3 regions of the Polaromonas sp. P3_B1 genome follow, and region 1 is predicted to be linked to each of the others. Evidence: predicted binding sites of a transcription regulator. Region 1 holds the regulator's gene; each other region holds the start of a gene.

What was found. The regulator FliA, encoded in region 1, starts transcription of late flagellar genes. The targets are predictions, from matches to a motif close to CTAAAGTTTNNNNNNNNNNNGCCGNTA.
Region 2: the regulator FliA is predicted to act here: its motif matches at 5,439-5,465, upstream of flgK (flagellar hook-associated protein FlgK).
Region 3: the regulator FliA is predicted to act here: its motif matches at 4,782-4,808, upstream of AC1DXS_RS17505 (FliC/FljB family flagellin).

What each region holds. Positions count from the first base shown of each region.
Region 1 is NZ_JBFUGK010000060.1:5,035-11,316, forward strand. It holds gene AC1DXS_RS23800 (methyl-accepting chemotaxis protein) at 1-49, opposite strand, end outside; gene AC1DXS_RS23805 (chemotaxis protein CheW) at 84-575, opposite strand; gene AC1DXS_RS23810 (RNA polymerase sigma factor FliA) at 1,309-2,124, opposite strand; gene AC1DXS_RS23815 (MinD/ParA family ATP-binding protein) at 2,161-2,853, opposite strand; gene flhF (flagellar biosynthesis protein FlhF) at 2,864-5,191, opposite strand; gene flhA (flagellar biosynthesis protein FlhA) at 5,188-6,282, opposite strand, start outside.
Region 2 is NZ_JBFUGK010000031.1:536-6,817, reverse strand. It holds gene AC1DXS_RS17410 (calcium-binding protein) at 1-1,535, shown strand, start outside; gene AC1DXS_RS17405 (hypothetical protein) at 1,620-2,135, shown strand; gene flgL (flagellar hook-associated protein FlgL) at 2,151-3,368, opposite strand; gene flgK (flagellar hook-associated protein FlgK) at 3,379-5,364, opposite strand; gene AC1DXS_RS17390 (methyl-accepting chemotaxis protein) at 5,860-6,222, opposite strand.
Region 3 is NZ_JBFUGK010000031.1:21,601-27,882, forward strand. It holds gene fliI (flagellar protein export ATPase FliI) at 1-617, opposite strand, end outside; gene fliH (flagellar assembly protein FliH) at 610-1,371, opposite strand; gene fliG (flagellar motor switch protein FliG) at 1,364-2,359, opposite strand; gene fliF (flagellar basal-body MS-ring/collar protein FliF) at 2,349-4,076, opposite strand; gene fliE (flagellar hook-basal body complex protein FliE) at 4,424-4,747, shown strand; gene AC1DXS_RS17505 (FliC/FljB family flagellin) at 4,906-6,216, shown strand.

The DNA.
Region 1 (6,282 bases):
CGACCACGGCGGCCAGACGCTTGCCGATGGAGATATTGCCTAAGAACATGATGAAAACTCCAGAACAAATAGGGGACGGCCGCTTATTGCGCGGCGGCGGTGTTGATCAGGGCCATGTCGCTGCTGGACATGAGCTTGTCGATGTCGACCAGGATGAGCATGCGCTCGTCCAGCGTGCCCAGGCCAATGAGGTATTCGGTGTCCAGCAGCGCGCCCATTTCGGGTGCGGGCCTGACCTGGTCGGATTCCAGCGTGATCACGTCCGACACACTGTCCACCACCATGCCCATCACCCGGCTGGCGATGTTCAGGATGATCACCACGGTGAACTGGTCGTAGCTGGGCGTGCCGAGATTGAACTTGATGCGCATGTCCACAATCGGCACGATGATGCCGCGCAGGTTGACCACGCCCTTGATGTGTTCGGGCGCATTGGCGATGCGCGTGACCGTGTCGTAGCCGCGCAGCTCCTGCACTCTCTGGATGTCCACGCCGTACTCTTCCCGGCCCAGCCTGAAGGCCAGGAATTCGAGTGATTTACCGGCTGCGGCGGGGCTGCTGTTTGTTTCGTGCATACGGATTCCTTTGGAATGAATGGATGTCTTTATCTATCTTTTATCTATCGTTCATCTATCGACTGGCCTGATGAAAACTTAAGTTTGGGGGCCGGGTCTTGCGCCGGCTGAGCGTGCTCTCCCCTCTCCTCCTTCCTCCCTTCACCGCCCTCTTCTTGGTTCTGCTGGCCGGGGGTTGCCCGGCGGCAACTCACTTTTCTTTTGCTTCGCCAAAAGAAAAGTAAGCAAAAGAAAAGGCGACCCTGGTGTCTGCGTCCCCTCCGCTGCGCTACGGGGCAGCCTGCGGTGCTCGGCCCAGACGGGGTCAAAAACAACTCGCTGCGCTCAAACACGTTTTTGCCCTTATCCGTCTGGACCTGCGCTCCTCGGCGCATACACAAGGGGCCCGACTACCAACAGCCAAACAGCCGAAGACAGAACCCCGAATACCCAAACAAGGACACGCCACGGCGTGTCCTTGTTTTTTGTCCCCGCTCCCGATTGCCCCGTCCTGGCTGGGCCGAGGAGCGCAGAGACAAGCGGATCAGGGCAAAAACGTGTTTGAGCCGCAGGCGAGTTGTTTTTGACCCCGCTTGGCTCGAGCACCGCAGGTTGCCCCGTAGCGCAGCGCAGGGGACCCAGACTGCGGGTCGCCTTTTCTTTGGTGACTTTCTTTTGGCGAAGCAAAAGAAAGTTACTTGCCGCCGGGCAACCCCCGGCCAGCAAGCCCATGCAGAGGGCAAGAGCAGACACCTCACAACATAACCCTCGCAACCCGGGGGCGGGCGGCAGCCGGCGCCGCTGCGGGCTTGCGCGGCGCCACCTCCAACCCCAGCACCTCCGCCAGGCCGGCGCGCAGCCGGCTGATGGCCTGGCTGTGCAGCTGGCAGACGCGTGACTGGGTCACGTCGAGCACCGCGCCTATCTCGCGCAGGTTCAGCTCTTCGTCGTAATAAAGGCTCAGCAGCAACTGCTCGCGCTCGGGCAGTTCACCGATGGCGGCGATGAGTTGCCGCCGGAAGTCGCCCTGCAGCAGCTGCGTGAGCGGCTCGTCGGCCAGCACGCGGTCGCCGTGGTCTTGCCGGTCCAGAAAACTGCTCTCGCCGTTCTCGCTGTCGCCGCGCTCAAAGTCTTCGTAATACACAAGCTGGCAGCCGTGTATCTCCTGCAGCAGTTGCTGGTAGGCCGCCAGGGGCAGCTCCATGGCCTGGGCGATTTCGCTTTCGCTGGGCGCGCGGCCCAGCTTCTGCTCCTGCGCGCGCACCGCCATGGACACGCTGCGCGAGGACTTGCGCAGGCCGCGCGACACCCAGTCGTTGGCGCGCAGCTCGTCGAGCATGGCGCCGCGTATGCGCTGGCTCGCGTAGGTTTCAAACTTCGCGCCCTGGTCGTCCTGGTATTTTTCGGCGGCGTCCAGCAGGCCCATCATGCCGACCTGAATCAGGTCGTCCAGCTCCACACTGGCCGGCAGCCTGGCGATCAGCTGCAGCGCCAGCCTGCGCACCAGCGGCGCGTGCTGGGCCAGCAGTTCCGGCGCGGACTGGGCCATCTTTCCCTGGGGGGTGTACATGGAAGGATTCCTCCTGCTTCTTGAACGGTAGAGAGATCAGGCGGCGGCGCGGGACACCGCCGGGGACCGCTCCCGGGGCGCAGGCCCCGAAGGTGATTCCTGGCGTTCCGAAGGCACCGGCCAGCGCAGCAAATCGGCGGCAAGCGCATCGACGTCCAGCGCGGCCGGGCTGCCCGGGAAGGCTTGCACCACGCTCATGTTGAGCCAGCGCGCCTGCGCCAGCTGCACGTCCTCGCGTATGCAGCCGGCCGGCTCCAGCGCCAGCCCGAGGTAGCCGCGCGCGACGCTGGCCAGGTTGGCCAAGATGCGGGCGGCATCACCCTCATCCATCGCATGGTTGACCAGCACGCGCATGCGCTGCAGCGCGTGCGCCTGCTGCAGCCGCTTGATGCAGGCATAGGCGGCCGTGATGGCTTCCACCTGCGGCCGCAGCAGCACCACCACGTCGTCGGCCCGGGCCGCCAGCGGCGAGAGCAGGCCCTCGCCGTCCAGCCGCGCATCCACCAGCACCAGCCGGCCCTGGCTGCGCGCATACGCTTGCGGCGCATCGCCGCGCTCATCGTGCAGGCGAACGTCCTGGCCCAGCCGGGCCAGCGCCGCCGCGATGTTCATGGTGATGCTGCTCACGCCCACGCCGGGCGCGCCGCCCACAAAAGCCAGCAGCCGGCCCGGGCTGTTCGCCATGAGGCGCCTGAGCCCGTCGGCCTGGTCGCTGCCCGGTGTCTTCACGGTTTCATCCTCAGCCGCGCGCGGCGGGCAGGTGCGCGGGGGACGGCGCGGCCATGCCTTCCGTCTCCAGCGCGTCGAGCAACACCAGCAGCTTGCCCAGGCCTTCGAGCAGTACGGCGGCCGGCACGGGCCGGCCCGCTTTCGGCGCGCGCCCCGCCAGTTGCGCGAGCGCCGCGCGTGCCGTATCGGCCCAGGCGTCCCGCAGGCCCTGCAGCAAAAAGACGGTGGCGCAGGCGCGGCCGGCAATCAGCCGGCGCGCGGGTGCAGCAGCCGCATCGAGCTGGCTGAAGCCCTGGCCCAGCAGTTTGAAATACGGTTCGGCGGCGCTGCGCCAGCTGGGCCACTGCGCCAGGCTGTGGGCCGGGACGCGCAGGCCCTCGCCGGCCAGCACGTAGCTGTGCGCCAGCAGCTTGCCGCTGTGCGCATCGACCATGCGCCTGACCACGCAGCGCAGCACCGGCAAGGGCGGCTGCGTGCCGGGGGCCATCTCACCCAGTTCGGGCCGCAGGCTGACACGCGCCTCGGCCACCGACATCAGGGCCGCCTTCTTGCGATACACCACGGGCTGGGCCGGGCCGAAATCCAGGCCCGCAGCCAAGCGGCCCAGTGTGCCGCGCGCGCCGGTCTCCGGGTCAACCATGCGCATGGCCGAGCCGCCGGCCGCCGCCCAGGCGCGCCCCTCGGCTTGCCACTGCCGGATCAAACCGGCCTCGGGCACCTGCGCGAACAGGTGGACCACGGTTTTGCCGAGCGCGGGCTGCAGCGCCCAGCCGGCGGGCTGCGCAGAATCCGCATCGCCCTGCAGTGGCACCGCAAACACCTTGCCCGTGCGGTCCGACAGCAGCAGCGTGCTGCCCAGCCCTGGCGCTGCTTCGCTCCCGCGCGCCTCACCGGCCACGGCCAGCACATGGTCGCCGCACAGCGCGGCACTGCCCTCAATCGCCTGGGACAGCAGCATCTGCGAGACACTCTGCGCGTCGCCGGCACCTGCGGGGTCGCAAAGCCGGCGCCACAGCGCACGCGTTTCCTCAAAACCTATGCCGCCCTGCGACAGCGCTGCCGCGTTGGCGGCCAGCGCCTGCGCGTTGTGCGTCAAGGCATTGATCAGTTGCCGGCATTGCGCGCGCAGGCGCTCGCTGGCGGCCTGCGCCTCATCGCCGCCTGCCGCGGGTTTGTCTTCCAGGTCGGACTCGCCGGGCACAAACAGCGCGCTGCGGCTTCGGGCCTGGAACACGCTGTCGACCAGGGCCTGGCCGTCAGCCGGCGCCAGGTGCTCGGGCACCTGCTGGCCGCTGGAGATGTAATGCACCGGCAGCTGGTGGCGTATCGCCATGTCGATCAGCGCGCCGGGGTGCGTGGCCTCGTCGACCTTGGTGAAGATGCAGCCCGCGAGGTCCCACTGCCCATCCGTTGCGCCATCGGCCTTCTCGCCGTGGCGGTAGGCCTGCACCACTTCGTTCAAGGTGTCGCCGTGGCTGGAGGCATTGAGCAGCAGCAGCCGCTTGACGGGCCGGCTCGCGCCGCACAGCATGGCGATCTGCCCGGCCACCGCGCGGTCGCGCTGGCTCATGCCCACGGTGTCTATCAGCACCATGTGCTTGTCGCGCAGGCCGGCCAGCACCCGGTCCAGGTCGGCCGCGTCTTTCACCGCATGCACCGACACGCCCAGGATCTGGCCGTAGATGCGCAACTGCTCGTACGCACCTATGCGGTAGCTGTCGGTGGTGACCAGCGCCAGCTTGTCGGCGCCGAAGCGCATCACGCAGCGCGCCGCGAGCTTGGCCGTGGTGGTGGTCTTGCCCACGCCGGTCGGGCCCATCAGCGCATAGACGCCGCCCTCGTCCAACAGCGCGCCTTCGTCCTCGAGCAGCGGCATGCGGCGCGCGAGCTCGGCCTTCGCATAGTCCATGCCCTGCGCCTGGCCCTGGCCCGTGGGCAGGTCCTGCAGGATGTCCTTGGCCAGGCGTGCGCTGAAACCCGCGCCCAGCAGGGTGCGCAGCAAATGGCCGCGCACCGGGTCGCGACGCTGCTTGTCGTTCCATGCCATGCCGGCGAGTTGCTCTTCGATCATGCCGCGCATGGAATGGATTTCGCGCAACACGGGGTCGCTTTCGACCGGGGCGGGCGTGGCCACCACAGCCGGCGCGGGTTCGGGTAGGGAGGTGGCGGCAAACTCCTCGAGCGCCGCGACGACTTCCACGCCATCGACCGTCACGCGGTTCGAAAGCACCACCGCATCGGGGCCCAGTTTTTCGCGCACCAGGCGCAAGGCCTCGCGGCTCGAAGGCGCGACGATCCGGCAGGTCTGTTCGGTGGCGTTGCTGCTGCGGCTGTTCACGTCGTGGCTCCAATCGTGGCGGTCACCTGGATGGTGCGGGTGTCGGGTATCTCAGCGTGCGACAGCACCTTGAGCTGCGGCAGGCTGCGGCGAAGGAAGCGCGCCAGCAGCACGCGCAGCGGGTGCTGCACCACCAGCACCGGCGCCAGGCCCAGCCCGGCCTGGCGGTCCATGGCCTGCTGGGCTTCGCGCAGCAGCCTGTCGGCCAGGCCCGGCTCCAGGCCGGCGCTGTTGGCCAGGGCCTGCAGCAGCACACGGTCCAGCGCGCTGTCCAGGCCTATCACCTGCAGGGCTTCGTTGCCCGGGAAGATCTGCTGCACGATGGCGCGCGACAGCGCCAGCCGTATCAGCGAGCTCAGTTCGGTGGTGTCGGTCACCGTGGGCCCGTGCTCGGCCAGCACGTCGAGGATGGTGCGCATATCGCGTATCGGCACGTTTTCCTCGAGCAGGTTTTGCAGCACTTTCTGCAGCGTGGTGAGCGAGAGCGTCTTGGGCACCAGGTCCTGCACCAGCATGGGCGACTCCTTGCCGATGCGGTCCAGCAGCTGCTGCACCTCCTGCCGGCCCAGCAGCTCGGCCGCATGCGCGTGGATGAGGTGGTTTAAATGCGTGGCCACCACGGTGCTGGCGTCGACCACGGTGTAGCCGTAGATCTGCGCCTGCTCGCGCAGGCCGCTGTCTATCCAGGTCGCGGGCAGGCCGAAAGCCGGGTCCTTGGTCTGCGTGCCCGGCAGGCTTGCGCTGACCTGGCCCGGGTTGATGGCCATCCACTGGCCGGGAAAGGCCTCGCCCTCGCCGATCTGCACGCCCTTGAGCTTGAGCACATAGGCGTTGGGCTTGATCTCCAGGTTGTCGCGGATGTGGACCACCGGCACCAGGAAACCGATGTCCTGCGCGAACTTCTTGCGTATGCTTTTGATGCGGCCCAGCAGCTCGCCGTTCTGGCTTTTGTCGACCAGCGAGATCAGCCGGTAGCCGACTTCCAGCCCCAGCGGATCCACCAGGGCCACGTCGTCCCAACTGGCCTCCTGCGATTCGGCCGGGGCCGGTGGCGGTGGGGCTTGCGCCGCTGCGGCCGCGCCCGCAGCGCC
Region 2 (6,282 bases), on a different contig from region 1:
TGCTGGACCTCGATACCTTTGTTTTTCATCCCATCCAGCAAAGCTGGCTCACGAGCGGCGCGCAAACCTGGCCCGCCAGCATTCCTCTCCTGAGCCAGGGTGCCGACCGGCTGGTGGGCGGCCTGGGCAATGACCGTTTCTTTGTGGACGATGCGGGCGATGTGGTAGTGGAAAATCTCAATGAAGGGACCGACACCGTCACGAGCTTCCTGGACTACACCCTGACGGCCAATGTCGAGAATCTTTCGCTGGCGGGCGCGGCCGCCATTAACGGCACCGGCAATGCTCTGGACAACACACTGACCGGCAACAGCGGCAATAACGTGCTGATAGGCGGCTTCGGTGCGGACACTTTGATAGGCGGTGACGGCGACGATGTGCTTGATGGCCTCGTTCCGGCATTGGGTGCGTCGGTGGTGGTGTATATGACGAGTGCTGCGGTCGCGAAATATTCCGTGAACGGTGGGCCGGCTACTGTGTTTTCGCTCGCGGACGGCATTGTGCCCGGCGTATCGGCAGGCCAGTCCTTGACGGTCAAAAACGGTATCAATCCTGTCAAGGTGTATGTCACTCCGGGCAGCCAGATGGACGCCAGCAACCTTGTTGCGTCAGGGGACCGCATCTACTTGAACGGGAAGCTAGCGGACTATAGCCAGACGATTGACCAGGACTTGGGTACCTATACCTTCACCCGTATTGCGGGTCTGCCGGCGGGGCAGAGTGAAAGCGCGATGGTGACCGTGTCCGATGCGGACACCCGCCTGTATTTTGCCGACGGCAGCATTGGCTTGAATGGCCTCACTGACGCGCGCCTGCTGGACCTCGACACCTTTGTGTTCCATCCCATCCAGCAAAGCTGGCTCACGGGTGGCACGCAAACCTGGCCCGGCGACGTTCCCCTGCTGAGCCAGGGCGCGGACCAATTGGTGGGCGGCCTGGGCAATGACCGTTTCTTCGTGGATGACGCGGGTGACGTGGTGACCGAATTGGCCGGTGAAGGAAGCGATACCGTGCAGGCCAGCGTCAGCTATACGCTGGGCGCCAATGTCGAAAACCTCACGCTGACAGGAAGCACCGCCATCAACGGCACGGGCAATGCCCTCGCCAATGTGCTCGGCGGCAATGCCGGCAACAACACCCTGGCCGGTGGCGGCGGTAGCGATACGTATGTGGCCTACCGCGGCATGGCTCAAGACCGCATTGTTGAAAACGACGCCACCGCAGGCAACACCGACGTGCTGTCCTTCGGCGCCGGCATCGCCAACGACCAGCTGTGGTTCCGCCACACCGGCAACGATCTGGAAGTAAGCATCATCGGCACGGCCGACAAAGCCATCGTGCAGAACTGGTACCTGGGCGATCCCTACCATGTCGAGCAGGTCAAGAGCGGCGACGGCAAGGTGTTGCAGCACACCGACGTGGACAAGCTGGTGAGCGCCATGGCAGCCTTCGCGCCGCCGGCCATGGGCCAGACCAGCTTGACGGCTTCACAGCAAACGGCGCTCGCGCCGGTGTTGGCGGCAAACTGGCACTAGGCTCGCGTGCGAAAGACTCGCTCCGGGAACTCAGAACCGGAGCAAGCTAGCGCTTGAATCCAAGAAAAAGGGAAAGAATCGATCATGGCGAAACCTCCAGATAGCCCCACCGGGCCACTCAAGCCGCTGTTTTTCATGGGCCTGGCGCTGTTGCTAACGCCAGGCATCGTGACGTTCGCATCCTTATGCCTGCTACCTCAAGTAGAGCTGACGTTGGTGTTCACACGCTTTCCTGGTTTGGTCACATCGCCCGAAATGATTGTTGCGGCCTTGCTGGCCGTGGTGATAGGCATGGCGATCTGCCTGGTCATCGCCGTACTGAGCAGCAAAAGGCCAACACTGGCCGACATGATGGCCATTGAGCTATCCCAAGCGTTTGCTTTTTTTCTGGCGATTGCAGCCTTGCTTCACAACCCGCAGGAGGAATTTTGCAAAGCCGGCCCCGTGGGGTCTGCACTCGCGAAGGCCTTTCAGCTTGAAAGCTGCAGCTTGACCACCGACTTCTGGATGCAAGCCGGCGTCGGTGGTCTGGTGGCCGCGGCTTTTTTCGTTCTGGTGCTGAGATTGTTCCGCGCGGCCGCCCAGGCTATTTCCAGCTGATCGAAACTACCCCGCCTACAGGTAGTTAAACAAAGCAATCTGCTGAATCCGCACAAAAGTCTGCTGGCTGGCCTGCAGTGCGGTCTGGCGTTGGTAGAACTCGGCAATCGCGCTGGCGTAGTCCAGGTCCTGCAGGTCTGAGAGGTAGCTTTTGTCGTAGAGGGCGCGGCTGTCGCCGGTGTCGCCCAGGGCGTCTAGTTCCTGCAGGCGGGTGCCGACCGAGGCGCGCACCGTGAGCACGTTGTCGTGGGCGTTGGTGATTTTGCGGTTGGCGGTGCTCAAGGCGTTGAGCACCTTGGACTGCGCGGCGGGGCCGGCGCCGTCGACCGGAGAGCGCAGCGCGGTGATGGCGTCGCTGATGGCGGCGAAGACGTCGGTGCCGGCGTTCTTCGCGGTGGAAGCATGGAAGCTGTCGCCGGCCGCGGGCGTGCCGGTGATGCTCAGCTGCAGGCCGCCGAACTGGATGGGGCTGCCGGCGGTGAAGGTGGTGGAGGGCACGATGGCCACCGGCGGCACGGTGTTGGTGTCGACCTGGTAGGTGGTGGGCGTGGTGAAGGTGATGACGAAGTCTTTGCCGTAGTTGGGGTCGGCGATGTTGGTCACCGAGGTCGCGCCGAACACGCCGCTGCCGGTGTTGCCGGCCTGGGCCTGGGTGACATAACCCGCACCGCCCTGCACGCTCTGGAAAATGCTGCGGCCGTCGTCGCTGCCGGCCATCTGGCGCGAGACGTCGACCTGCATCAGGCGCTGGCCCTGGTCGCCGGCATAGAGGATGCTGCCGTCGGGCTGTTTCACAAAAGGTGGGCTGCCCGTCTTGAAGCCGGCAAACAAAAACTGGCCGTTGCCGTCGTCGGTGTTGGCCAGGCCCTGCAACTGGTCAAACGCGCTTTGCAAGGTGGTGGCCAGGGTGGCGCGGTCGGCGTCGGTCATGGTGCCGTTGCCGGCCTCGACCAGCAGGCTTTTGACGTTCTGCAGCACGGTGGTCACGCTTTGCAGGGAGTTCTCTTCGAGCGAAAGCATCTGCTCGGCCTGCTTGCGGCTGGTGGCGTACTGCGAATTGAGCGCGATGGACTGCGAAACCGCGAGTGCGCGTGTGGCGCCCAGCGGGTCGTCCGAGGGCGCGAGGATTTTGGTCATGGCGCCGATTTGCTGCTGCACGCGCAGCAGGCTGCTTTGTTGCGAACCCATGGCGCTCTGGCTTTGTTCATAAAAAGACTGGGTGCTGATACGCATCATGGGCTCCTTAGTTGATCCCGAGGACCGCGTCAAACATGGTCGATGCCGTCTGTATGACCTTGGCATTGGCCTGGTACATCTGCTGGAACATCAGCAGGTTGGCGGTTTCCTCGTCCTGGTTGACGCCGGAGACCGACTGCTGGGCCGAGCGTATCTGCGTGGCCAGGCTGGTCTGCGCCGTGCCGGCGATCTGGATCTGCCTGGCCTTGTTGCCGACGCTGCTGACCAGCTGCGCGTACGAGTCGGTAAAACTGGCCGTGCCGCCGCCCATGGTTTTTTTGTTCTGCAGCGCGCCCAGCAGCAGCGCGTTGCTGCCGTCGGAGATACCGCCGGTGTTTTTGTCGACGGTAAAGCTGTCGCCGTTGGCCGGCGCGCCGCTGATCGTGAGGCTGATGCCGTTAAAACTGAAAGTCGCGCCCGGTGTGTAGCTGACGGAGGCGCCGGGCGCATACGGGCTGGCCGGGTCGGGCGTGCCGTCGGCGCGCGTCACGGTGACGGACGCGCCGGCCGGGAAGCCCGACAGCTGGTTGGTGGCCGCATCGTAAGTGAGCGTCACCTTCGCGGCCAGCGGCGTGGCGGGGTAGGCCGCGTCCACCTTGCCGGCGCTGATCTTGCCGCTGCCCTGGTTGGCCGCCGTGTTGCCGGTCACGATGGGCGAAGCCGCCGCGATTTTGGCCGGGTCGCTGACCAGCACCGTGAGGTCGCGCGCGCCGGTGCGCGTGGGCTGGATCAAAAACGAATCGCCGGGCGTGCCGGCGCCGCTGGCCAGTGTCAGCGTGACGCCGTCAAAGGTCGTGGTGTTGGCGGGCGCGGCGCCCGGGAAGCCGGCGGTCATCGGTATCACCTGGTTGTCCGACAGGCGCGTCAGCGTGTAGCTGGGGCCGGCGCCCACGTCCAGGCGGTAGTCGCTGGTGGTGAGCTGGCTGGTGTTGGAGAACGTTGGCGTGAGCACCAGGTTGCCGGTGTTGCGGCTGTTCGACAACACGCTGGGGCTGGCCTGCGAGAAGAAGTTGGTGCCGAGCACGCCATTCAAATCGACGCCCAGCTTGTGTTGGCTGTTGAAGGCGTCCGACAGCGCGATCGCGATGCGGCCCAGCGCGTTCTGCGCGGGGGCCAGGGTTTCACTGCGGAACTGCATCAGCCCGCCGAGCATGCCACCGCTGAGCATGCTGTCGGGCATCTGCACCGCCACGCCGGCCGCGTTGACCACGGCGACAGCCATGCGGCTGGGGTCGGCGGCCGAGCGCACCGCCGCGAGTTTGGCGGCACTGTCGCCCAGCACCAGCGACTGGCCGTTGCCGATGGAAATGTTGTACTGGCCGCCGTCCTGCACCACCAGCTTGGTGCCCACCAGCAAGCCGAGCTGGTTCACCAGCTGGTCGCGCTGGTCCAGCAGGTCGTTGGGGGCCTGGCCGCCAGAAGCATTGCTGAGCAGGGCCACCTGTTTGTTGAGGCTGGCGATCTGCTCGGCATAGCTGTTGATCTGGTCGACGGTGCCCGAGATCTGGTCGTTGGTCGTGTTGTTCAGGCCGCTCAGGTACTGGTCCATGGAACGAAACTGGTTGGCCGCGGCCTGCGCGGAGCTGATCAGCTGCTGGCGCGCGGCAGGGTCGGCCGGCGTGTTGGCCACCGCCTGGATGTTGGTGAACAGCGACTGCAGCTGCGGCGCCAGGCCCGCCTTCTGGTTGGCCAGCAGGTTGTCGATCTGGCTGATCTGCGTGTAGTAGGTCGTGAGCGACTGGTTCAGCGACTGCGCCTGGTTGAGCTGCGAGGCCAGGTAGGCGTCGTAGCTGCGGGTCACGTCGACCACCTTGGCGCCGCTGCCGAAGAAGCCGACGCTGGCGCGGTACACGCCACCGGCTGTCGCGACCTGCGCGGACTGGCGGCTGTAGCCGGGCGTGTTGACGTTGGCGGTGTTGTGGCCGGTGGTCACCAGCGCGGCCTGGGCGGCGTTGAGGCCGCTCAGCCCGGTGTAAAACATGCTATTGGACATAAATCGGGTCTTTCACGGCGGCGCTCCCCTGGGGAATGCGGGTGGCGCATCATGGATGTCTATATACAGAGAGATAACGGCTGGGCCTGGAGGAACTTGAGCTTTATTTCCAATCAAGTGCCTTCTTGTTCCCTATCCCCCTGGGAGAGGGTTAGGGTGAGGGCTCTCCTGGTCTGGAGGGGTGGCTCATGTTTCGTATGCCGCTGGCCCTCACCCCTACCCTCTCCCAGGGGGAGAGGGAGCAAGACACAAATGCCACGCACGCGCGCTCTTTTCCCCATCCCCATTCCCTCTCCCTCTGGGAGAGGGTTAGGGTGAGGGCTCTCCGGGTCTGGAGAGATGGCTAATGTTTGGTACGCCGCCGGCCCTGTCTTGCAGACCGCAGCCCAGGCAGAGCCTGGGCTTCTTCGCGCTGTCCAGATGCGCGCAGGCGCATCCGGAGCCGCAGCGCTCAGCCCCTGCCCTCTCCCCGAGGGAGAGGGAGCAAGACCCGGCTCAAGCCGTCAGCGAGCGTTGCCACCGCTTGGCGCGTTCCTCAAACTGCTGCCGGCGCTCTTCCTCGGCCTGGCCGGCCTTGTACACCGAGTCGCCAATCAGGCCCTTGATTTCCCGGACCGCCGCTGCGCTGCGCTGGGCCAGGCTTTTGACTTCGGCGGCCATCAGGGCAAAACCCCGGCCCTGCTCGCCCGCGTGGGCGGCTTCGGCCGCCGCGTGGGCCAGTGCGCGGGTACGCAGCGCGATGCCGTCGATCATGCCGATGAGATCGGCGATTTTTTCAGGCGGCAATGGGCCGGTGCCGGATGTGGCGCCCGGCGAAGTTTCAACATGGGATACCGGATGGCTTGTGGTCGCGTGCATGCGCACTCCTTGGAAATCAATGGTGTTGGGCCAATGGCTTGCAGGAAAGGCTCTGCCCAC
Region 3 (6,282 bases), on a different contig from region 1:
CCCAGCAGCACGCTTTTGCCGACGCCGGAGCCGGCGAACAGGCCCATGCGCTGGCCGCGCCCCACGGTCAGCAGCGCGTTGATGGCGCGCACGCCGACGTCGAGCACGCTGTCGATCGGTGCGCGGCTCAGCGGGTTGATGGGCTTGGCGGCCAGCGGCACCTCGCGTGTGAAGTCCAGCGGGCCGCGCCCGTCCAGCGGCCGGCCGGCGGCATCGACCACACGGCCCAGCATGCCGGCGCCCACCGGCAGCCGTTTGGTGCGCGGCCCCAGGCCGCCGGCATGGCCCGTGGGCGAGTCCAGCGCATAGACGCGTGCGCCGGGCAGCAGGCCGTCGACCTCGCTTTGCGGCATCAAAAAGATGCGGTCGCCGGAAAAACCCACCACTTCAGCTTCGGCGGTTTTTTGCGGGTAGCCGGGCGGCAGCTCGATCAGGCAGTCGCTGCCGACGGGCAGGCGCAGGCCGACGGCTTCGAGCACCAGCCCGACGGCGCGCGTGAGCCGGCCGTAGCTGCGCACCGGCACGCTTTGCGCGACTGCGCTGCGTGCGTCGTCGAGCACACTGTGCCAGGCGCGCAACGGGGGGGCAGCGGCAGTGGCGGCGCTTTGCTCAACCATGGACAAGGGTGGGGGTGTGCATGGCGGTCTTGACCAGGGCCGCGGTGACGCGCTCCCAGCGGCCGGGAATGCTTGCGTCCTGCTCGCCGCTGGCCGCCAGCACGCGGCAACCGCCGCGCTGGCAGGCGGCGTCGCTGCGTATGCGCCAGCCGGCGGCCTGTAAATCTTCGGCCAGGTGCTGCTGCACCAGGGCCGCGTCGTCGGGGTGCAGCACCAGCTGCGGCGCGCCGCTCAATGCCGGCTCGGCCTGCAGCAGCTCGCGCACCACCGGCAGGATGGCGCCGCTGTCGAGTGCCAGCGCCTGGCCCAACACCTGGCGCGCGATGTCCAGCGCCAGCGCCAGCAGGTTCTGGGCGATCTCGTTTTCGGCGCCGCGCAGCGCGTCGGGCAGGGTTTGCGCCAGCGCGCGCAGCTGCCGCGCTTCGGCCTGCACTTCGGCCATGGCGTCGGCGCGGCCCTGCGTACGGCCCTGGGCGTAGCCCTGGCGAAAGCCTTCGGCCTCACCGGCCTGCAGGGCCTGCAGGCGCAGCTGTGCCAGCTCGACGTCGTTGATCAGCACTTCGGGTTTGAGCGGCGCGACCACGGGCGCCGGCTTGGGTTCGGGGGGCAGGGCGGCCGGTGAAACCGGCTCTTGCCCGATGGCTGTCATCTCCCAGCGTTCCCAGGCGGTGAGCGCTTCCTTGGCGCCGTTGGCGCGGCGCGCGAAAGGCGGCCCGGACCGTGCTGCCGGAGTGTTGGCGGGCTTGTTATACATAGGAGTCGTTGCCCTGGCCGCCGAGCACGATCTCGCCCGCATCGGCCAGGCGGCGCACGATCTGCAGGATGCCTTTTTGCTCGGCCTCGACCTGCGACACGCGTACCGGGCCGCGCATCTCGATGTCTTCCCGCAGCATTTCGGCGGCGCGCTGCGACATGTTCTTGAGGAATTTGTCGCGCAGCTCCATGGGCGCGCCCTTGAGCGCGACGATCAGCGATTCCGATTCGACTTCCTTGAGCAGCAATTGCACGCTGCGGTCCTCGAGATCGAGCAGGTTCTCGAAGAGGAACATCTCGTCGATCATCTTCTGCGCCAGCGCTTCGTCATGCTCGCGCACGTGCTTGATGACGCTTTCCTCCTGTGCGCTGCTCATCATGTTGACGATCTCGGCGGCCGCGCGTATGCCGCCCAGGCGGCTGCGCTTGACACCCTCGCCGGACAGCATGTCGGTGAGCACGTCGGTCAGCTCTTTCAGCGCCGCCGGCTGCACGCCGCCGAAGGTGGCCACGCGCAGCACGGCGTCATGGCGCACGCGCTCGGGCAGCTGCTCCAGCACCTCGGCGGCCTTGTCGCGGTCCAGGTGCACCAGCAAGGTGGCGATGATCTGCGGATGCTCGTCGCGGATCAGCTCGACGACCTCGGTCGCTTCGAGCTGGTTCAGGCGGTCTATGCCGCTGGTCGAGCTGTCGGGCTGGGAAATGCTTTCCAGCAGGTCGGCCGCGCGGGTGTTGCCCAGGGCCTTGTTGAGCACGGCGCGCAGGTAGCTGCCGGCGTCCACGTGCGTGGCCGAGTACTGCTCGGTTTCCTCGCGGAACTCGCGCAGCACCTCGCTGACTTCGTCGCGCCTGACTTGCGCCAGGCCCGCCATGGCCTTGCCCAGGGTCTGGACCACATGCTGCGGAAGATGCTGCAGCACGCTGCCGGCGCCGGCCTCGCCCAGCGACATCAACAAAATGGCGCTTTTGCGCGTGCCTTCATCCACCATGCTTTTCCGTCCAGTGTTTGATCAGCATGGCCACCATGGCGGGTTCGGTGTTCGCCATTTCCTGGGCGTACTGAAGATCCGCCTGGTGCCGTTGCTTGCGCCGTTCCTGCTCTTCCCGGCTCAGGGCCTGCGCCTGTTCGTCGGCCGCTTCGCCGGAAGTTTCCCCGTCCGCACTGGCCGCATACGCCGCCGGCGATGGCTGCAGGTGCTTGCGCAGCAGCGGCCGCAGCACGGCCAGCCAGAGGTAGAGCGCCAGCAGCCCGAGCAGCAAGTACTTGCCCGATGACTTGGCGATCTCGATGCTCTCGGGCTGGCGCCACAGCGGCAGCTCGGGTGTATCGGCGTCGGAGGCGAAGAGGCTGTTGACCACGTTGAGCGAGTCGCCGCGCTCGGCGCTGAAGCCCATGGCCTGGCGCGCCAGGTTGCGGACCTGCTCGAGCTCGGCGGCCGTCAGGGCCGCGCGCTTTCCCGCGCCGCCGCCACCGGTTGCGCCGCGGTAGTTGACCACCACCGCGACCGACAGGCGCTTGATGCCGCCCGCGCCCTGCTGCGTGTGGCGTATGGAGCGGTCCACCTCGTAGTTGGTGGTGACGTCCTTGCGCGAATTTCCACTGATGCCTGCTGCGCGCGGCGAGGCGCCGGCGGAGCCGAGTTCGGCGCTCATTTTGAGCTGGGCCGCGGGCGCGGCGCCTGGCGGGCTTGCCTGTTTGGTTTGCGCCGGCGCCGTGATGGGCGCCACCGGCTCGGGCGGCGGCTGGTTGGTCAATGCGCCGGGCACGCCGGTGGCCGGGCCGCCGCTTCCTTGACTGGATTCGCTGGACTGCTGGCTGCGGATGGCGGCACTGCCCGGCTCCTGGTTGGGCCGGTATTTTTCGTCGGTGTTCTCGACGACGGAAAAGTCGATGTCGGCCGCCACCTGCGCATGCACATTGCCCGCGCCCAGGATGGGCTGCAGGATGGCCTCGATGCGGCGTATGTAGCCCTGTTCTATTTCCTGCGTGTACTTGAGCTGGCTCACGTCCAGCCCGCGCGCGCCGGCGTTGGCCGCCGACAGCAGGTTGCCGGCCTGGTCGACCACGGTGATGCTTTTGGCCGAGAGCTCGGGCACGCTGCTGGAGATCAGGTGCACGATGGCGCTGACCTGGCCCTCGTCGATGCTGCGGCCGCGGTGCAGGCTCAGCACCACCGAGGCGCTGGGTTTCTTCTGGTCGCGCACGAACAGCGACGGCTTGGGCAGCGCCAGGTGCACGCGCGCCGACTCGACGGCGGAAATGGCGTTGATGGAACGCGCGAGTTCGCCTTCGAGGGCGCGCTGGTAGTTGACCTGCTCGGCGAACTGGCTGGTGCCGAACTTCTGCGCGTCCATCAGTTCAAAGCCGACGGTGCCGCCCTTGGGCAGTCCCTGGGCGGCCAGACGCAGGCGCGCCTCGGGCACCTTGTTGGCCGCCACCAGCAGCGCGCCGCCGCCCTCGGTGAACTTGTAGGGAATGTTCATCTGCTGCAGCGAGGCGATGATGGCGCCGCCGTCGCGGTCGGACAGGTTGCTGTAGAGCACACCGTAGTCCGGTGCGCGGCTCCACAGCCACAGCGCCGCGATGGCGGCCACCGCGGCCGAGGCGCCCACCATCAGCGGCAGGCGCGGGGCGGCGCGCAGCTGCGCCAGCCATGGCGGCGCCTTGGGCAGGGACGTGCCTGCGCCCGGTGCGGCGGAGCTCATGGGGTCACCCGGCAACGGCCGTCATGCCGCATGCAGGGGCGGCGATGAAGCGAAGGCTGGGTGGAGGCCGGCGATGTGCGAAGGGCGCGGTGGCCGAATCAACGGTGGACATACAACAGGTCTTATTCAAAGGCGAAAGTGCAAGGGCGACTGGCGACTGGCGACTGGCGGCTGTCATGCGGGCATGTGCGGGCTGGTCCCTGGGAGGAATTGTCAGAGCCGGCCCGGCTTCCCTATCGGCTGAATAGCCGGGGCTTTTGCCGTCTTTTGGCCTGATGCGCGCGTGTGCCCGGCCGCTACGCTTCAGGCCGTCATCCAACAGGGCGCACGCGCCTGAAAGAAACACCATGGCCATTTCTTCGATCGAGTCCGTGCTGCAGCAAATGCGCGCGCTGGCCCAGGCGTCGGCGCCGTCCGCGGCGCAAGGCGGCGAGGCCGCCGCCGCCACCGGGGGCTTCGCCGGCGAGCTCAAAAAATCGCTGGACCGCATCAGCGAAACGCAGCAGAACGCCTACAGCCAGGCCGAGGCCTTCGAGCTCGGCAAACCCGGCGTGGCGCTCAACGACGTGATGGTCGACATGCAGAAGGCCAACATCGGCTTCCAGATGGGCCTGCAGGTGCGCAACCGCGTGGTCGCGGCCTACCAGGAAATCATGAACATGCCGGCCTGATGAGGGACGGGCGCGAATTATTTTGCGCCGCGGGTTAAAGATTTTCCGGAGCCGGCCGATAAGCTGGACAACGGTGGCTTGCAGACTGTCATGGCCCGCAAGGCCAGCGTGACGGCAAGTTAGCCGGAGTCCATAACCCAAGTAATCAGGAGTCCCTCATGGCCCAAGTCATCAATACCAACTCGCTTTCCCTGCTCACGCAGAACAACCTCAACAAGTCGCAGTCGTCGCTGAACACCGCGATCCAGCGCCTGTCCTCGGGCCTGCGCATCAACAGCGCCAAGGACGACGCGGCCGGCCAGGCCATCGCCAACCGCTTCACCGCCAACATCAAGGGCCTGGCCGTCGCACAGCGCAACGCCAACGACGGCATCTCGCTGGCGCAGACCACTGAAGGCGCGCTGACCGAAATCAACAGCAACCTGCAGCGCATCCGCGAACTGGCCGTGCAATCGGCCAACGGCTCCAACTCGGTCGCCGACAAAGCCTCCATCCAGGCTGAAATCACCCAGCGCCTCGAAGAAATCGACCGCACCTCGGCACAGACCGACTTCAACGGCGTGAAGGTGCTGGCCGCCAACAACAAGCTGAGCATCCAGGTCGGCGCGAACGACGGTGAGACCATCGACATCAACCTCAAGCAGATCGACTCCGCCAGCCTGAAGATGACGGGCTTCTCGGTTGCCAGCAACGCGCTGAACGTCAGCGCCGCCGCACTCACGGTCGATCCAGGCGCCGGCGCACCCGTCGCCACCGACCTGAGCGCCGTCGCCACGGCCCTGACCGCGGCCACCGGCTCCACGGTCAGCGCTTCCAACCTGTCCCTGCACAACGTGCTGACCGCCGCGGGCGCCCCGACGGCCAACTGGGTGGTCAAGAGCGGTGACGACTTCTACGCGGCTTCCGTGGCTCCCGCCACCGGCGCCGTCACGCTGAACACGGCCACGGTCGATTTCACCGACCCCGCCAACGGCGTCGCGGCTGCCGTGACCCTGACGACCCAGCCCGTCAAGGTCGGCACCGACGCTGCCGGCACCGTGACCGCCTTCGTCTCCATCCAGGGCAAAAACTACGGCCTGGCCGGCATCCAGGCCGCGCTGACCGACACCGGCGCCGCCGGCAGCAACACGGTTGACGGCACCGACATCATCCTGAGCGGTGCAACGCCCACGGCCGAATTCGCCGGTGCCGCCACCGGCAACGCGCTCAAGAAGATCGACGCCGCCCTGAAGGTGGTGGACGACCTGCGCGGTTCGCTGGGTGCGGTGCAAAACCGTTTTGACTCGGTGATCTCCAACCTGGGCACCACGGTGACCAACCTGTCTTCCTCGCGTTCGCGCATCGAAGACGCGGACTACGCGACCGAAGTGTCCAACATGACGCGCGCCAACATCCTGCAGCAAGCCGGCACCTCGGTGCTGGCCCAGGCCAACCAGACGACCCAGGGCGTTCTGTCCCTGCTGCGTTAATCGCGCAAGGCGCGCTTCCTCCGGGAGGCGTGCCTGTCTTTTTGTGCAAGCCAGGCGGCTTGGTCC